3 regions of the Paracholeplasma manati genome follow, and region 3 is predicted to be linked to each of the others. Evidence: a T-box and tRNA genes for the amino acid it is inferred to sense, from the RefSeq annotation. Region 3 holds a T-box; the other regions hold tRNA genes.
What was found. The T-box of region 3 lies ahead of serS (serine--tRNA ligase). A T-box ahead of a tRNA ligase gene usually reads a tRNA of that ligase, here a tRNA-Ser.
Positions count from the first base shown of each region.

Region 1: it encodes a tRNA-Ser, which carries the amino acid that the T-box ahead of serS (serine--tRNA ligase) is inferred to sense. The anticodon was not compared.
Region 2: it encodes a tRNA-Ser, which carries the amino acid that the T-box ahead of serS (serine--tRNA ligase) is inferred to sense. The anticodon was not compared.

Region 1 covers NZ_JAOVQM010000002.1:364,655-371,017, reverse strand. Annotated here, with positions in the region: gene N7548_RS03920 (hypothetical protein) at 1-646, opposite strand, end outside; gene N7548_RS08920 (InlB B-repeat-containing protein) at 899-1,633, opposite strand; tRNA gene N7548_RS03910 (tRNA-Ser) at 1,939-2,029, opposite strand; gene N7548_RS03905 (PTS sugar transporter subunit IIC) at 2,090-3,112, opposite strand; gene N7548_RS03900 (alpha/beta fold hydrolase) at 3,151-3,945, opposite strand; gene N7548_RS03895 (putative immunity protein) at 4,019-4,549, opposite strand; gene N7548_RS03890 (YdeI/OmpD-associated family protein) at 4,601-5,149, shown strand; gene N7548_RS03885 (NUDIX hydrolase) at 5,150-5,587, opposite strand; gene N7548_RS03880 (GNAT family N-acetyltransferase) at 5,584-6,090, opposite strand; gene N7548_RS03875 (hypothetical protein) at 6,141-6,363, opposite strand, start outside.
Region 2 covers NZ_JAOVQM010000009.1:45,734-52,096, forward strand. Annotated here, with positions in the region: gene N7548_RS08130 (hypothetical protein) at 1-807, shown strand, start outside; gene N7548_RS08135 (ABC transporter permease) at 811-1,542, shown strand; gene N7548_RS08140 (TetR/AcrR family transcriptional regulator) at 1,635-2,249, shown strand; gene N7548_RS08145 (ABC transporter ATP-binding protein) at 2,242-3,102, shown strand; gene N7548_RS08150 (ABC transporter permease) at 3,092-3,829, shown strand; gene N7548_RS08155 (Rv2686c family ABC transporter permease subunit) at 3,831-4,541, shown strand; tRNA gene N7548_RS08160 (tRNA-Ser) at 4,621-4,713, shown strand; gene N7548_RS08165 (transposase) at 5,192-5,467, shown strand; gene N7548_RS08170 (IS3 family transposase) at 5,485-6,321, shown strand.
Region 3 covers NZ_JAOVQM010000001.1:301,537-307,899, forward strand. Annotated here, with positions in the region: gene N7548_RS01285 (InlB B-repeat-containing protein) at 1-3,019, shown strand, start outside; T-box leader at 3,120-3,313, shown strand; gene serS (serine--tRNA ligase) at 3,361-4,638, shown strand; gene N7548_RS01295 (response regulator transcription factor) at 4,789-5,442, shown strand; gene N7548_RS01300 (sensor histidine kinase) at 5,442-6,363, shown strand, end outside.

The DNA of each region.
Region 1 (6,363 bases), on a different contig from region 3:
CTTGAATAATTGAAAGATAAGCAATATATCCTCCAAATATTGGAATTAATCTTGACAAGTGTTCTTTGTTATCCGATTTATAAATTTTTATATAAGTTAATATAACAAGAATTACAGAAGCCATTACCCACGACATCGCTATTCCTGAAGGTATTCTCATATTTGAAGAAAATACAACAAAAAGATAGATTGGGATACTCAGAAACACCATTATTTTCTCTTTTTTAGTAACAGATTTTGAATCAAGAATCGAAACTAAAATGCAATATAAAACGTATAAAAAAATTAGAATTATTGTTATTAATAAGGAATCAAATCTTATTGCTATTAACGAAATTATTGTGAAAACAAAACCAACCAAATACAAAACCCATTTACCCCTGTTGAGTGTTATTCTAGATTGAATTGCAGGAATGTAGTTTATACCTTTACTTTTCATATATAATGAACTCTCACCAATCATACTTTTGCGAGTTACTATCAAGTGCAATAAACTTCCAACAATTAAAATAAATCCAAAAATAGGAATAACTGAAATAAATCCACTTAGTCGAAAAACATTTACTAGAAATACCGATAGCGATATAATCAACAACCCAAATAAAAAGACAAATGCATTTATATTTCTACTCTTCCAATACCCCATAAAATTCTCCTCACTGCACGTACCATCTTATTGCTCTGCTATGATTTTCTAAGACACATAGCTACCACCCTCGATATAAAAATAGCAAGATGCAACTTTCATTTTGAAATTATGTCTAATATATAAAGGTTTGATACAATTTTAGCACCTCCACAAAATGGCTTAACAAAGTGAAATTTTCAAAATGACTGTCGTATTTGCCTTATAGGCACTTCATATAGATGAACCATTATTAGATTTGCTGTGATTACTTTACTGCCATTTTGAATAAATCTTGGTTATATTAATCAGTTTATTTTCATCATCAAATTGTTTTACTGGTATAACATCTTCATCGAAATTAAAAGGTTGATTAAAATCGGTATCTTTAAACCAGCCAACAAATTCATAACCATCTTTATATGGTGTAGGTGGTACTACATTTACTAAAGTACCCTCTGCATTGTCTACAAAATACAAAGTGTTTTCATCGATATAATATTCAATGTTTGCTGCTATAAAATTACCATATACTAGTTCACTATTAACTAAATCAAAGTAAATTGATTCTTCTAGATATACTTTCGAATTAGGAATGTTGTATGTCCATGCATACATTCTTGAATCAAAATTCAATCCACCTAGATAAACATTTACTATAATATCGTCATTATTTTGCAAGTACTCTATACTTGTCTCAACATTTATAATCGAATTTGCAAAATAAATGTTATTAGCACTCTCTATTATCAAAGGACCACTATCCTTAAGCCCAAATGTAGAGCCAATTTGAGTAACTTTAAACCCATCAAGCATAAAAGGGAAAATGAGTGTATCCTTTTGCTTTCCTTCATCACTTAATCCAATGATTGCTATTTCACCCTCAGACATACTCCATTTAGTATATATGAAATCGCCAGAAACTATAGAATCATATGGATCTCCATCTGAACAACCAACAAGAGAAAGCATTAAAACCGTAACAAATAAAATCAGTATTTTTTTCACATCATTCTCTCCTATCAGTATTATCCAAGACTTGTATAAATATTTTTTAGTATAATATTATTAAAATTATAACATAAAAAATTATCATATAAAAAGTAGTCGTGTAAATTTTTAGCACCCCACTCCAAATCGCGTAAGCAATGAAGTAGAAAATAAAATTTTACTCATTAATATTTGCAGGTCTTTATTGATATTAAAGTATATAATCACGAAAAACAGCCAAAAACGAATAAAATTTGACTATTTTTGTTAAATTCAGGTACAAAAAAAGACTTGATAGTGATATCAAGCCTATTCTAGTTAGATGGCGGAGAAATGGGGATTTGAACCCCAGCGCCGTGTTACCGACCTACGAGCTTTCCAAGCCCGCCCCTTCAACCACTTGGGTATTTCTCCAAACAGCCATTATATTATATCGTAAAATGGCAGGTTAATCAATCCTAATTGTAATTTTTTTTATAACTTCAAATCGCCTGGTTGAATTAGGTTATACTTCCTAAAAAGAACATCTGTAACATAGACCAAAACAATCGGTAATGCGATTTGTAAAACCAAAATAGCAGAGAATGCTGCAGCGTTGGTGCCCATCGCTTCAAGTGTTGCGAATTGACCTACCAATCCAGAAGTACCCATACCTGAACCCGTTGGAACGGTTTGTGTTTTAAAGATCAACGTGGATACAGGACCTAAGATGGCTGACACCAAGATGGTTGGTAACCAAATAATCGGTTTTTTGAGGATGTTTTTAAACTGTAACATCGATGTGCCTATGGCGATGGAAATCACTGTACCAATATTGTTATCTTTACGTGACATGACTGCGAATCCAAGCATTTGAACGGAACAACCGACAACCGCTGCCCCTCCCGCAATCCCGCCCAATGAAATGGCGATGGCGATGGCGGCAGATGAAATCGGTGCGGTTAGTGCCATGCCCATGATGACTGCGATGACAACGCCCATGAGGAATGGTTGTAAAGTGGTTGCTGCGTCGATGAATCTACCAATCGCTTGCATGGTTTCTTGAATCGGTGCCCCAATCAATGAAGCGACCATGTATGCGACTAGCGTACCTAAGAGTGGTACCAATAAAATATCAATCGGTGTTTTATTGGATAATACGCCTTTGAATGCTAAATAAACAGAGATGGTGACGATATAAGCGACCATTGGGTCGTTATATAGTTTGGTTGCGATCCCGCCAGATACCCCAGCCACCACCAATTTGATGCCATCCATCTTCAAAGCGATGGCCACACCAAAGCCAATACCAATGCCCATGAATGGTTTTAATATATTGGATAAGTCTAATAGCCCTTGACTCGCGAAATCAAAACCTGGTAAATACCCAAACAATTTAGAAAATTGTCCTAAAATGACCCCGATGATGAGTGTCGAGAATAACCCGATGGCCATCCCATTAAAGCTGGTAATAAAGAAATTCAATACTAATTTGCGTTTATTTTCCATATGGTTCATATACCCCCGTATATATGTGTCTATTATATTGTATCAAATCATTTCAAATGTGATTTCAAAAATGTTTGGACATGTTCAATAAATAATCTCGGTTGATCTAAAAATACAACACGTTTACTCTTATTAAAACCTTCCAATAAGGCATTTGGTACTTTTTGTTCAAATTGAATCGATGCGTCTTTGATGACTTCTTCTTCAAATTCACCACATACCACATAAATGGGATAATGCTTGGTTGGTTTGTCCCATTTGTAAAAACGATTCAATCCTTTATACGCTTTTAAACCAGAACGTTTGAATTGGGTTTGGGATGTTTTAAACTTTGTCAATCCTGTTTCTGTAATCGCTGCGATATTGGCATAATGATGAAGGTATTTTTTAAATGCAAAGAGCCATTTGAATGACAACAAAGCATTAGAGAAGACATGTTCATTGCTCACTTTTTTACAAGAATCGTGGTAGATGGAGTAACTGCCTACAGATACCAAGGCATTCACATGTTCAGGATAAATATGACCAAACCCTTGCGCAACCAAAGAACCCACATCTACGCCTAAAAAATAGGCACTCGAAATTTCTTGGTAATCCAATATACTTTTCATGATTTCAGGCATATCCTTGAAACCCACTGCACTAGAAACACCACTCTTGCCGTGACCTGGTAAATCTATCAATAGTAGTTGATAATCTTTTTTAAAGGTTACGATGATGGATTCAAACACGTTTAAACTAGACGTATACCCATGTAAAAAAACCAAGGTTGGTTTGGTCTTATTTTCATGCATCTCATAATATATTGAACAATCTTTAAATCGGATTGTATAGTCTTTCATATCATACACCTTCTTCTCATTTAGTATAACATGTAGCCTTAGGATATTTACATAGTAAATAACAAAAATGCTTTCATCCTTGAATGAACTTTGCCCAAGTACCTGTGAAGGGTTGTGCCTTAGCTTCATTCAATAGATGTAGATAAGTTCTAACTTTCTCTTCTAAAAGGCTCAGATTATTGGGTTGTTGTAAAATGAGTCCTGTCAATTCATAAATGGGTAAGCCCAAAGCATGTTTAGGGGTATGAATGACGGATAATCCTTGTGCATAGGCATGTAAATAGGCCGTAAGGATGGGGCTAGTGGTTTCTTTAGCCAATTGGTGAATGGCTAGGATATCGGGCCTCACCAACGTCATTTTGATTTCACCACGAGCCCATCTTCTACCATTTTCCAAAGCCCTTTTTAACAATCCATGATCGGTGTGAAAGTCATCTAGTACCTCTTTAAGGGACTCAACACACCTAAAAGCAAACAATACTTGTACCTTGTGTGATGCCTGTTCTAAAGCTGTTTTCAGTGGTTCTAGTAGAACATCTGTTTGTTCGACTAAAATTTTCCGTTTTTTCTGTTGTCTTTGTTCTATAATATCTATATAGTTCATCCAATCACCTAGATTTATCATATCACTAAATAGGTTTAAAGGAGGGTACATATGGATATTCTTTATTTTGAAAATACAATCGACTTTGAAGATTACTTAAATTCACATGTCAATGGTCCGAGTTTTTGGCTGAAAATCTCTAAAAAGAACGAACCCAAATTAACCGCCGACTTGGCGGTTGAAATTGCGTTATGCTATGGTTGGATTGATAGCACAAACAAGCGTTTAGACGCTGATTACTATTTAAAGTATTTCGCACAAAGACGTACCAAAAGTGTTTGGTCTACGAAGAACAAAAAGACGATTGAACGTTTAATTAGAGAAAATAAGATGAAAGCCCCCGGGTATGAAGCAGTAAAGATTGCGAAAAAAAATGGGTGCTGGGACCGTGCTGATTTACCACCAGAAGATTTTGATCTGGAGGGATTCAAGGCACGACTTACCCAAACACCCAAAGCTTATGCTAATTATGTAGCCATGTCCCCATCGATTCAAAAAACATACGCGATGAGCTACTACACACTGAAGACAGATGTCGCTCGACAAAGACGTTTTGCCGTAATTATCGCACGCTTAGAACAAAACCTAAAACCCATGTAATCAATAGTGATGAATCAGGGTTTCCCCTTGATAAACCAAATGCATTTCAAACCAAGCATCCGATGTTTGAAGTTTGTCTAAAAATAGATAGTCACCTGCCCACATGGGTAGGTTTTTTATTTGTTCGATGGGCACCCAAACGAGATTGCCTTCATCGGATGGTTGGATACTGCCTTTAAATGAATTAGATGTATACAAATACATTTTTTCAGTATAGTCTCCACTATGGAAAAAGATGTTTGCTCGGTGTTTATACGCTAAAAGCGTGAGACCTGTTTCTTCATAGGTTTCACGCAATAAGGCTTGTTCGATGGTTTCATTGGGTTCAATTTTCCCACCAATGCCTAAATACTTACCTTGATTCATATCCTTTTTTTGCTTATGAATCAAAAGATATTGTTGATTCTTTTCAATGTATACGAGAACCGTTTCAATCATAAATCTAACCTCATGAGGGTCCAATCAAGATATCGATTCTCTAATTTTATGGCTTTTAATACCTGACCATAGGATACAAAACCAAATCGTTCATAAAGTTTTATCGCGCGGATATTTTCAGATACCACTTCAAGAAAAATGGTTTCAGTAAACCCCGTACTTTTAGCATAATCAATCAAAGTTTCCATCAAAATGTGGCTAACACCTGTGCCCCAATAGGCTTTAAGCACAGAAACAGCGATTTGAAATTTATGTTGGATACGCGCTCTTGGACTACCATAGATATAACCATTCGCGATGACTTTATCCCCATCTTTGATTAAAAACATTCGACTGTAGGGTGTAGAGTTAACCGTATTCAAAAAGGCTTCTTCTTGTTCAATCGTCATCGGTACCCCTTGATGATCAAATAATAGATAGTCTGTTTCGGAACCGACTTGTTTCAAATAATCTAAGAGACCTTTCGCATCTTCTTTTTGAGCTAAAACGACTGAATATGACATAGATAAATCCTCCATACTTCTCATTATAAAAGAAAAACGCCAAAATGGCGTTATGATTCTTGATTTCTTGAACGATGTTCTTCTTTGATAAAGTTCATTTCTATCGCAACATTCTCACAATCGGCGACGCCATCGATCACATGACGTCTAGTGAATGTTCTAATGATGATTTTCCCAAAGGTATAACGAATCCCTCTGGCTTGAGCAATTCTCGGGGTGATACCCACGATCGTTGACATAGGGATGGTGACCGTTTTTGTTCGGTATATGAAA
Region 2 (6,363 bases), on a different contig from region 3:
TTAATTCCAACGGGTAGCCCTCAATACGCCGCTGCCTTTCTACAACAAAGTGAACAATACAACGTCACTATTGTGAGTGGTGCAGAAGCGTTAACGGCAGGGTTCAATGATATTGGTTATGACATCATCATCGCCCCAGTCAATATGGGAGCGAAACTATACGCTGCTAAACCCAATTATCAACTCTCAGGTGTCATCACTTGGGGTAACTATTATTTGATCAGTGCGTCAGAAATCGATCTATCCGTCGTAGACCGATTAGACATCACTGCGTTTGGGGAAAACCAAATACCAGACTTCATGTTGAAATACATTTTAAATCACCATGACATCGAAGCGAACATCACTTACCTCGATTCTATCGCGAGTATCACAAGCGCGTATTTATTGGATTCCTCCAAGATTTATTTGATCGCAGAACCGAGCATGAGTATTTTACAAACCAAAAAGACGCTTCAATATGTCGATTTACAAAGTGAGTATCAAAACATCACAGGAGAAACGGGTTTTCCTCAAGCCGGTGTATTTGTACATAAAAATATCTCCTCACGGGATTTGGATTTATTTCATTCGAGACTGATTCAATCCATATATAAACTCAAACACAGTGACGACGCTTTAACCGTTTTGAAATCACTCGGGATAGAATTACCAGAAGCGGCTTTTAATCCAGCAATTAATCGTTCAAACATTGATTTTTTAGTCAGTGCGGATGCGAAAGATGCCCTAAACACCTTTTATCAACTCATTTATGATTTTAACCCAAACTTTATCGGACAAATACCGAACGACGATTTTTACAGGTAAACTATGAAACATTGGATGAGATTGTCTTCAATTCTATCGATTTTCATCGTATGGTACCTCATTTATTTGTGGGTGGATCACCCGCTATTGATGCCATCGATCGAAGATACCATCAGGGCTTTATTCAGGCTTTTCGGCAGCAGGGATGCCGTGCTTGCAATGATGCACACTTTCGTGCGACTTGGCATATGCATCGGCATCTCGCTTGCCTTAGCAATGATACTGGCCTTTTTGAGTTATCACTTTAGACACATAGAAACATTCTTACATCCGTACATGGTTTTATTTAGAACCATCCCTTTAGTCTCTGTCATCCTCATCACATTTGTTTTGGTTCATTTTAGTTTAACCACCTACATCATCACATTTTTAATGATTTTTCCGATTTTATATCAAGCCATCTTGAGTGGACTAAATGCCATCGATTCAAGTTATATCGATGTGTATAAACTTGAAAAAGGCACCTTTTTCTCGAGTATTGAATATTTGTATTTTCCGATAACGAGACCATTCATTCTCCTTGGATTCCTACAATCCTTGGGGTTAGGGCTTAAAGTCATCGTGATGGCAGAATTCATCACCCAAGCCCAAAACGGGATTGGTAAACTCATCTACCAAGCACGGGTGAACTTAAATTACGATCAAATCTTCGCGATTACCATCATCTTAGTCCTCATGGCGTTTCTCATAGAAACGCTCGTAAAGAAACTCAATCAAGACATTGAAAAAGCCTAAGAACACAGTCAAAAGCTGTGTTTTTTTATTGACAGGGTTAATTTTTAGGTCTATACTATAAATGTGACAGGCGTGTCACTTTTGGAGGACATATGCCAAAGGAAACGTTCATCAACCTAAAACCACATAAAAAAGAGAAACTCATGCAGGCGATGACGAAAGAACTATCGATTCATACCTTTGAGCATTTATCAATTGCGAATATTGTCAGAGATGCAGAAATACCCAGGGGTTCTTTCTATCAGTACTTTGAAGACAAAGAAGACCTCTATCAGTACTATTTCAGCCACATCGCATCTTTAAAGATGGATTACTTTAAGGACATCTTCATGAGTCCGACGTTAACATTCTTTGAACGGATCGAAACCTTATTCAAACAGGGATTGGTGTTTAAAAAAGCTTACCCTGAATTGGTGGAGGTTGCGAAAAAGATGTATGAAAGCGACTACTACAAAGACCTCTTGATTAAAGGCGGTTGGGAGAATAAAGTCGTAGATACTTACGAAGCTTGGATCAAACAAGACCAACAGTTAGGCATCATCCGTGAAACGATTGATTCGAAAATGTTGTCTGAACTGATCAATGAAATGACTACTCGGATATCATTAGATAGTTTTATATATGACAAATACGACGAAAGTGTTTGGGAACACAAACTCGATGAGATGTTAGACATCCTCAAGAAAGGAATATTAAACCATGTTTAGTGTAAAAGATTTGAGATTTACGTATCCAAAGAATGACTTACCTACCATCAAAGGTATTTCCTTTGATATCCAAAAAGGAGAAATCTTCGGATTTTTAGGACCTTCTGGGGCAGGGAAGAGTACCACTCAAAAGATTTTAATCAAATTATTAGACCGATATGAAGGTGCGATTTATTACGATGGTAAATCCCTTCAAGAACTCGACCAAAGCTTCTTTGAAAACATTGGGGTCTCTTTTGAAATGCCGATTCACTTTTCAAAACTCACCGCGATGGAAAACATCGAATTCTTTAAGAAACTGTATAAGAAGAACATCGATGTGGAATCTTTGATGAAAAAAGTCGGTTTGTGGGAAGATAGGGACAAACTGGTGTCTGAATATTCTAAAGGGATGAAAATCCGTTTAAACTTCGTTAGAGCAATGCTCAATGACCCAGAGATGTTGTTCTTAGATGAACCGACCAATGGGTTAGATCCAGCGAACGCGATGATTTTAAAAAACTTGATTAAAACCTATAAACAAAATGGTGGAACTGTCTTCATTACGTCACACATCATGGCCGATATCGACCAATTGTGTGACCGTGTGGCTTTTATTGTAAACGGTGAAATCAAAGAAATCGACTCCCCAAGAAACTTAAAGATCAAATATGGTCAAAGAACCATCAAAGTCGAATACAAAGAACAAGGACATACCCTCAGTCAAAGTTTCCCAATGGACAAGATTGGTCAAAATGAGGACTTCGTGAAACTCATTCAAACCAAAGACATTGAAACCATACACAGTGGGGAAACCACACTCGAAGAAATCTTCATCCAAGTGACAGGGGTTGGTTTAAGTCATGAGTCCTAGAATGGCATTTTTAATCAAAGGCGAACTCCTTCGATTGAACAAATACCGTGTGACCACGGTATCGTTATTGGTGGCTTTTGTGTGGGGTTTGGTGCTATATTTCATCGATGATATGGACATATTAGAACAAATGTTGCCGATGATCATCATGATTGACGCCACCATGATGAGCGTTATCTTCATTGGTTCGATCATGTTTTTTGAGAAGTCTGAACAAACCATTTCGACGTTATTGGTCACACCGACCTCAACCGATGAACAAATTTTATCGAAAGTCATCGCGAATACGATTCATATGTTGTTATCCTCGATGCTCATCATTTTGGTATTCTATTTTGTCAAAGGTGTGACTGTGAATTTCTTTTGGATGATTCCCATTTTAATCATCTCCATCGCATTCCATAGTTTATTAGGGTATGTCTTCTCATACCATTCTAAAGATTTTACATCGATGTTGTTAGGTGTCATGATGTTCATCATTTTCTTATCCATCCCATCGATTTTACATCAGTTCAATATTTTGTTTAAAGGCGACTTCTGGCGTTATGCCTTACTCATTACCCCAGCCCAAGCCTCTGCAGAGCTCATCGCACTCGGCTTTGGTGGCGCGTTTACGCTCGCATCCGCCATCAGTTTGGTGTGGTTGATTGTCGCGGGTACTTTGGGTTATCTCTTCTATATCAAACCAGCGTATAAAGCTTACGCTGTGAGACAAGGGGGCATATAATATGTTTATCCGTGTCTTAAAACATGAAATGAAAAACATCTTAAGAGATAAGATGTATCTGTTCTTTATGGTGTATCCAGTCATTATTGGTATTGTCGCTTATTATTTAATCCCGTATCTTAGAGAAGAAGTGGGGTTGTTGGTTTCAAACATCGTCGCGTTGGTATTTGTCTTGATGACTTCCTTTATGTTTGGTGCAATTACTGGATTTACCTTACTCGATGACCAAGACGACAATGTCTTGTTCTCGTTAAAGATCACACCGATCAAGGTATCCCATTATGTGGGTATCAAGTTATTATTCTCTTATGTACTTGGTTTCTTAGCCACATTCTTATTGGTTTATATCACCAAGCTGTTTGAATCCTCTGTCTTAAACATGATTGGCATATCGCTATTGGCTGCCTTACAGGCCCCAATGCTCGCGTTATTCATCAATGCTTTCGCAAGCAACAAGGTCGAAGGGTTCGTCTTTATGAAAGCCACAGGGATCCTCGTGATGATTCCCATCGCTTCCTTATTCCTAACCAACTGGACAGAACTCTTCTTAGGGATTGTCCCAGGGTTTTGGGCAGCGAGACTCGTATCGATGTCTTTAATTCCAAGTGATTATTTGTTGAATGAGTTTTGGTACTACATCTTAGGTTTTATCGTCAATGGCTTACTGATTTATGTCTTATTTAAGAAATACAAACAAAGAGTTCAAATATAAGTCAAAAATCCACGTCAATCGTGGATTTTTTCTTCTTACTATTGGAAAAATCCAAGAATATGTTATAATTGAAAATGCTGGAGAAATACCCAAGTCCGGCTGAAGGGTCTGGCCTCGAAAACCAGTAGGGCGAGAGATCGCCGCGGGGGTTCAAATCCCCCTTTCTCCGCCATTCAGATATCTAAAGTCTACTGTGAAAGCAGAAGACTTTTTTATTTTTGGTTGCTGTTTGATAATAAATGTAAGGGTGTATAGGTCAAATATCTACACCCTAAATGTATATTAAAAGCGCTACAGTCCAAATTTTACTGGATGTAACACTTTTTTGTATTGAGAGTTGAATTCCTACCACGGCGGAAAATGGCGGATGAAAATTCGCCTAACTAACTAGAGTATATTGAGAACAACAACTAAACCAAATGACATGTATCTTTTCATAAAGTGTTTTATTTAGATTCATTAATACTCTTTCATGGTATATGTAAATATTCTGATTACTTAAGGAAGTTGGATTATGTTATAATGAATTATATAATTAATGTAAAAACTCGAAATAATAGATAATGCTGATTGCTGTTAATATAGAACAGTAGACACGAAGAGTAAGAATCCTTCTTATGTTAGAATATAAGGAAGGAGTTGATTCTTTTATGTCTTCAACAGGCAATCGATATTCAAACGAATTTAAACAACAATTAGTCGAACTATTTCAAAGCGGGCAATCGGTATCTAAGCTGTCCCGTGAGTATGGCATACCCACAGGGACAATCTACAAATGGACAAAAGAACTTACACCAGTGATCACTGAAGATGGTAAGTTAGTTACACCTAAAGAAATCAAAGCGTTAGAAAAGCGAATAAGGGAACTAGAAATGGAAAATGAAATCCTAAAAAAAGCGACCGCCATATTCGCTCGAAAACCTTAAAAGAAAAAGTCGACTTTATCAAGTTATTCAAGCATATTTATCCGATTAAGGTGATGTGTAAAGTGCTACATTTAAACCGCAGCACGGTCTATAAGATATTCACACACATGATGTCTGATCGAGAAATTAGAAGATTAGAACTCGAATCAAAAATCATTGAAATCTATAATGAGTTTGACAGTATCTATGGTGCACCCAAGATTCGTAAGGAATTGATTAAACAGGGCTATTACGCTTCACTTAAACGTGTAAGCGTCTATATGAGGCGATTGCTTAGATCTATCATCACTAAGAAATACAAGCCAGGCTCATCTTCTAAAGCGCCTGATGATAAAGAAAACATCATGAATCAAGATTTCTCAACGCTTTATCCAAATCAGAAATGGGTGATGGATATCACCTATATCTGGACCGTTTATGATGGTTGGACATATCTAGCATCTGTTATGGATTTACATTCTAAAATGATTATTGGGTATAGTTATCAACGTCACATGAAACAAGAAATTGTTCTAGAGTCACTACGTCAAGCTGTGTATAAGACAAAACAAACAAAAGGCATTATGGTTCAATCAGACTTAGGTAGTCAGTATTTAAGCAATGATGTTGAACAGTTCATTGAGATGTATGAAATGATTCATTCGTACTCAAGAAAAGGCACACTATATGATAACGCCCCTATCGAAACTTTTCATTCCATCATCAAAAGAGAAAAACTAAGTCGTATGGTTTTAAAGACATTTGAAGAAGCCAAGATGGTAATCTTCGAATATATTGAAGGGTTTTATAATCGTAAAAGAATTCATAGTTCAATCGATTATCAAACGCCTTACCAAGTGTATTACTCAAAGTAAGAAATTCTCACTTAATGTGTCCACTTTATTGACATAAAAGCA
Region 3 (6,363 bases):
AATCGCGTCTGAACCAGTTAATGGTTGGATGTTAGTGTGGGATGGTGTGAATTACATGGGATTGTATTCCAACCGTATGGACGTCCATCAAGGGGATATGATTCAAATTCAAGGTCAACTAATCTCCATCTACGAAAATAACTTTATTGGCGTTCAAGGCGACCCAATCATTCAAATCATTCAATATGGAGAAGTCGATACAAGTTATAAGGTATCGATGAGTATCTTCACATTCAATACCTTAGATTTAACCCTCATTCAAAACCAATATAAAGGGATTGAATTGGTGGGTATGATTGGTTTTAATTCGACAACCAATCAATATTACATTGAAGATAGTGGTATCCAAATTCCAATCATGGCTGCGACACCGGACGGTATGATGGCCATACATATGGCGTTGAATCAAACCGTCACCATCGGTGGTTATGCGTTATTATCTTCTGGCGAAAATCATTTGTTGTTTTATAATGATCCAGACGCTTTGATGGTAAATCAAACCGATGAAACCATCGTTGAAATGGCGAAACAACACATCCTCAGTATGCATAACCGTATTTACAGACCAGGTGAAATGGTTTATCTAGAAACAAACATTGATCCGTATTATCCAAATATTATCTATATATTGGTAAGTAGCGATACGTTGTTTGATATCAATACAGGTGCAATCAGTATGTCGATTACCGAACCAACGGATTGCATCATCGAAGTCACCATTACATATCAAACCGTGACGGTTGTGTTTGAACTCACGATTACCGTTGAACCGTTGGTATTTAGTACTGTAGAAGCCATCCAAATGGCCAACATTGGTGACGCAATGAATTTGGATGCGATCGTATTATTCAGAAGCACCGATGAAGCAATGCCATTCTTGATTGTTGGGGATGCAACAGGGTATATGCTCATTTTGGGTAAACACTACTTTGATGTGTATGACCGTGTACAGTTCCAAGGTATGGTTGTCGATTACGAAGGTGAGTTGGCGTTAAAGGTTGATGCTTATCAAACACTCTATATTTCGAGCAACAATACGCCAATGACACCAGCCGTACCGATGTCGATGTATCAAGCTACCCAAGTGGGTCCAACAGACCCTTGGGCAACTTACATCGTCATCACGGGTACAGTTTCTGAAGACATGGGTGGCATTCAATTGTACGACGAAGACACATTAGAAGTCGTTTGGTTTAAAGACATTAATGAACATCAAGTACTCAAGGATTTTACAGGACTTAAGATTACCATCAAAGCATTCATCCATTATGACGATGTTCAAAATGAACCAGTCTTGTATTATGGTGGCGGACACAGCGGCATTCAATTGGCTTACACCACCGATGAAGAAAAGATGGCAGCCCTCATTGGTATGGGATATGAACACTTTGAATACACCATTCATCATCCATATCAACGATTGGATATGCCTGAATACTTTGACATATTTGACGCGTATTTAACGTATGAAATCCTCGATGGTTTCGCGTATATCAATGATTATGTCATTCAGTTGGTTGAATCAACCTCAACCATTTCACTCCAAGTCACAGCCCTCATTGGTACCTATCAAGAAGTGGTGGTTTATACCATCACCATTGAACCTTATAACATCACCAGTATGATCGATGTTTCCCTCAGAGAAGATGGTGAATTTGTTGTCATCAGTGGTACGGTTCGTGCTTTAGATGATATGCATACTATCGTTGAAGACCCAACAGGCATGATTGTCCTAGAAGGTTTTGGTGGGTATAACATTGACGATGTCATTTTGGTATATGGCTATGTCAATTACGTATACGGTACCGTTCAAGTGAATGCTTATGGGTATGATGCGATGGCTGCAGTCATCGGCTTCGATGACAGTGATCCAACGCTTTCAACCATTTCACTTTACGATACAGGCTTACTAGATCCGAATGGAGCGAATCTCGCTTTCTATACAACCTATGAAGGCCACATTGAAAATCGTGATGGCATATTCTTCTTAACCAACGGTATTTACGATGTTCAACTCATCGAATCATCAATGATAGCACACGATGTTTTGTTGGAATTAAACCAACAATTGGTCAGCATTCAAGTGTATTTTGTCGGTATTGAAATGTACGGAAAACTCATGATTACCGCACTATTTACCGGTGAACCATTGACGTATCAAATCTTAACGTTGACCGCCGAAGACATCACAGCAGAAATATTGAATTACGCTGTTCACGCGATGGACCACCCATATTACACGGGTGAAGTGACCAATTATCCTATCGAACATCCGTATTTCCACGGGACCATCCAAATCATCAACGATGGTATCAACCAGTCACTCATTGGATTCAATCAAGGGTCTGTAACGGTTTCAGAAGTCACCGAAACTTATCAAACCGATATCACCATTGAAGTGACCTATATCGACATTACTTACAGTCAAAGTCTCACCATTACGCTCACCCCTTACCCAATCATTACCCTCCAAGAAGCTCAAATGAATCACTTGGGTGAACGTGTATTCTTAAAGGTCATAATCGCTTCGATGCAATTCCATTTTGATACCATGGTCTATGTGAAAGATGCTTCTGGGTTTGGATATTTCATCACCATGACCAATGATCTACACCCATTCACAGGGGTGGAAATGATTCTATCGGGCTTTGTCTATGAACCATACGAAGGTATGTCCTATATCGATCAAGTGGTAATCCACCAGATGTTATTACCAATACCTCTAGGGGTACCTATGGTGGTTCCAACCGAATCCTTGATCATCAATCAGGAGTTCAATGGTTCATTATTGGGTCAGTTGATTACCATTCAAGGCATATTGATGGATAATGGAGGCGAATTATATCTATCCGTACCTGGTATTCAAATCGTATTGCTCGGCAATGTGACCATCGCCTATCAAAACCTTCAAATGCAGGTTGGACAAATGGTGGAAATCACAGGTATCGTTATCGGTTATCGTATCGACTTCTTCAATCAACAAATCATACCGATGATTGGTTACATCCCAATGGTTTAACCCAAATAAATGGATGGATACGACCTCAACCCAGAGGTCGTATTTTTTCTTTGCCAACCGGTCATCTATTTACTTTAACTGAAAAACAGGTTATAATTAAACCAAATCGATGACTGAACCGTAATATAGTGACTATTTTCAGCGAGTGGGTGGTTGGTGTGAACCCATAAGTACTATATGAATTCCACTCAGGAGAGGTGCTAATCCCACCCGCTGACAAGCGTTAAAATGTTTAAGTGCTATCTGTAGGTACAGGTAGAATTAAGGTGGTACCGCGACTATTTCGTCCTTAAGAATGCAAATTCTTTTGGACTTTTTTTTCTAACAAAGGGGGACAAATCATGTTAGATATTAAATGGATTAGAGAAAATCTCGATGAAGCAATCGACAGACTGAACACCAGAGGTGGTGACTTCAGTTATTTAAGAGAAGTTGTACAAAAAGACGAAGAAAGAAGAAACCTAATTTCAACAGTCGAAAAACTAAAAAGCGAACGCAATACCAAATCCAAAGAGATTGGTTTATTGGCTAAAAAAGGTGTAGATACCGAAGCGATCAAAGACCAAGTGAGACAAATTGGCGAACAAATCAAATTAGACGATGAAAAAATCGCCGAAATCGACGCTTATATTTTAGAAAAACTCCTCATCACACCAAACATCCCATCGAAAACCACACCGATCGGGATTGATGATAAAGACAATGTCTTGATTAGAGACTGGGGTACACCTAAAGAATTCACATTTCCAATCAAAGACCACGCGGATTTGGGTGAAAAGTTGGGTGTTTTAGATTTCCAAAGAGCAGCTAAGATTACCGGTGCTCGTTTCGTCATCGATAGAGGTATGGGGGCACGTTTAGAACGTTCCTTAATCCAATTCATGATGGATTTACACTCAGAAGACCATGGGTATACCGAGATTATGCCACCATATTTGATCAATGAAGCATCGATGTATGCCACAGGCCAATTCCCTAAATTCAAAGCGGATTCCTATAAAGTAACATCAGATGAAGATACATGGTATTTAAACCCAACCGCGGAAGTACCAACCATCAACATGTATCGTGATGAAATCATCGATGGTGATTTATTACCACTTAAGTTTGTTTCCTATACCACTGCATTTAGAAGTGAAGCGGGTTCTGCAGGTAGAGATACCAAAGGGATTTTGAGACAACATCAATTCAATAAAGTGGAACTCATCAAATTTACCAAACCAGAAGATTCTTATGCAGAACTTGAAAAGATGTTAAAGAACTCTGAGAAAGTCTTACAACTCTTGAAGTTACCTTATCGTGTGGTTGCGTTATCGACAGGTGATATGGGCTTTGGTATGGCGAAGACATACGACATTGAAGTATGGATTCCTAGCCAAAACACCTATCGAGAAATTGGTTCGATTTCCAATGCTGAAGATTATCAAGCGAGACGCGGAAACATTCGTTTCAAACGTACGAAAGACGCGAAGACCGAATATGTTCATACCTTGAATGGATCTGGTTTAGCTGTTGGTAGAACAATGATCGCCATTATGGAGAATTATCAAAACGAAGACGGAACAATCACTGTACCGGATGTGCTTGTACAGTACATGCATACGACCGTCATCAAGTAACACAAAAATCCATAATTATGTGATAATTTACCCATAATTTATAGATATAATGTGTACATACTGATAACTTATTTTTTCTCCTACCTTCCTATGTTATAATGAAAGTGCCTTAAAAAGGGGCACTTTCTTTATTTTTTTGGAGGTTAAACCATGAAAATTTACTATGTAGAAGATGAACAAGACTTAGCTTCGATCATTAAAAAGTACTTGATCAAAGAAGGTTATGAAGTCTCATTATTTGAATCTGGTGAAGACGCGATGACCCACGTGGCGGATGATATCGACCTATGGATTTTAGACATCATGCTCACCGGGGATATCAATGGTTATGATCTAATCGCGGCCATCAAAGAAAAGAATCCGAAAGTGTCGGTTATTTTTACCTCTGCGCGTGACCACGATTTAGATAAGATCAGAGGTCTTGAATTGGGTTCAGATGATTATCTTGCAAAACCATATTCACCAAGAGAACTCATCTTAAGGGTAAAAGCCATTTTAAGAAGAGCGAATCGTGTCAGCCCGAACTTACTCAAATACGATAGTTATGAAATCAACATTGAAAAACGTATCATCAAGGAAAACGATCAAGTGATTGAACTCACCAATAAAGAATTTGAATTGATGTTGTTCTTTGTCGAAAATAAAAACCAAGCATTCTCCAGAGAACAAATTCTCGCCCATGTTTGGGGTCAAGATTATTATGGATCCGATAGAGTCGTCGATGACTTGTTGAGAAGACTTAGACAAAAGATGCCGAATCTCATGATTGAAACCATCTATGGTTATGGATACCGATTGTTATAATGAAAAAGTTTAAGCTGTCGACTCAAGTAGTCATTCTATTTACGACAGTCACCATTTTATCCTCGATGATCTTTGGGTATATTTCCTGGCGAAATTACCAAACCGTCTATTTAGGATTGGCCCGTAACCAAGTAGAAACCTACTTAGAAGCGAGCATTGAATTGCCTAAGGATCGAGAAGATTATTTAGGCTACATCCTCGTGACTGTCAACCGGGTTTCCACGTTCCGTGCGGACGTGACAAACCGCATTGTATCGCCAAATGCCAACGCGATGTTGGATGGTGATATCGAACGCATTAACCGTATCATTGAAGCTGCTTATTTAGGTGATTTTATCTATAGCGACTCTACAGGTATCTATTATTTAGACATACAAGAACGTTTGATTATTGATACAGAAACTTCAGAATACATGATCGCTGTGATGGACAATTCCTACATCGATTCAATCAAAGCATCCACCATGCGTGAAGAAGTATTGACCACATTCTTAGGAACTTTCTTGTCCTTCGCCATCATCGTCTTTATTGGGAATACCATCATCGCGATGTGGAGTAGACAAACCGCAGCACGCATCAGACACATTCAAAAAGAAGTCAGTACATTCAATAAAACAGGTTATGAAAATAAAGTCCATCTCGATGGTGAGGATGAAATCGCAGAACTCGCGAGAAGCGTTGAAGATTTACGTTTAGAAATTCGCGAGAATGAAAAAACCAAACAAGAGATGTTTCAAAACGTGTCTCATGACTTAAAAACACCGATTTCAGTCATTCAATCCTACGCAGAAGCGATGATGGATGGCACAACCGACGTTGGAGATGCGAAAATCATCATCAAACAAACCGAAAAACTCCAATCTAAAGTACGTATGTTGTTGGAACTCAATAAGATCAACAACATCGAAATGAACCATACAC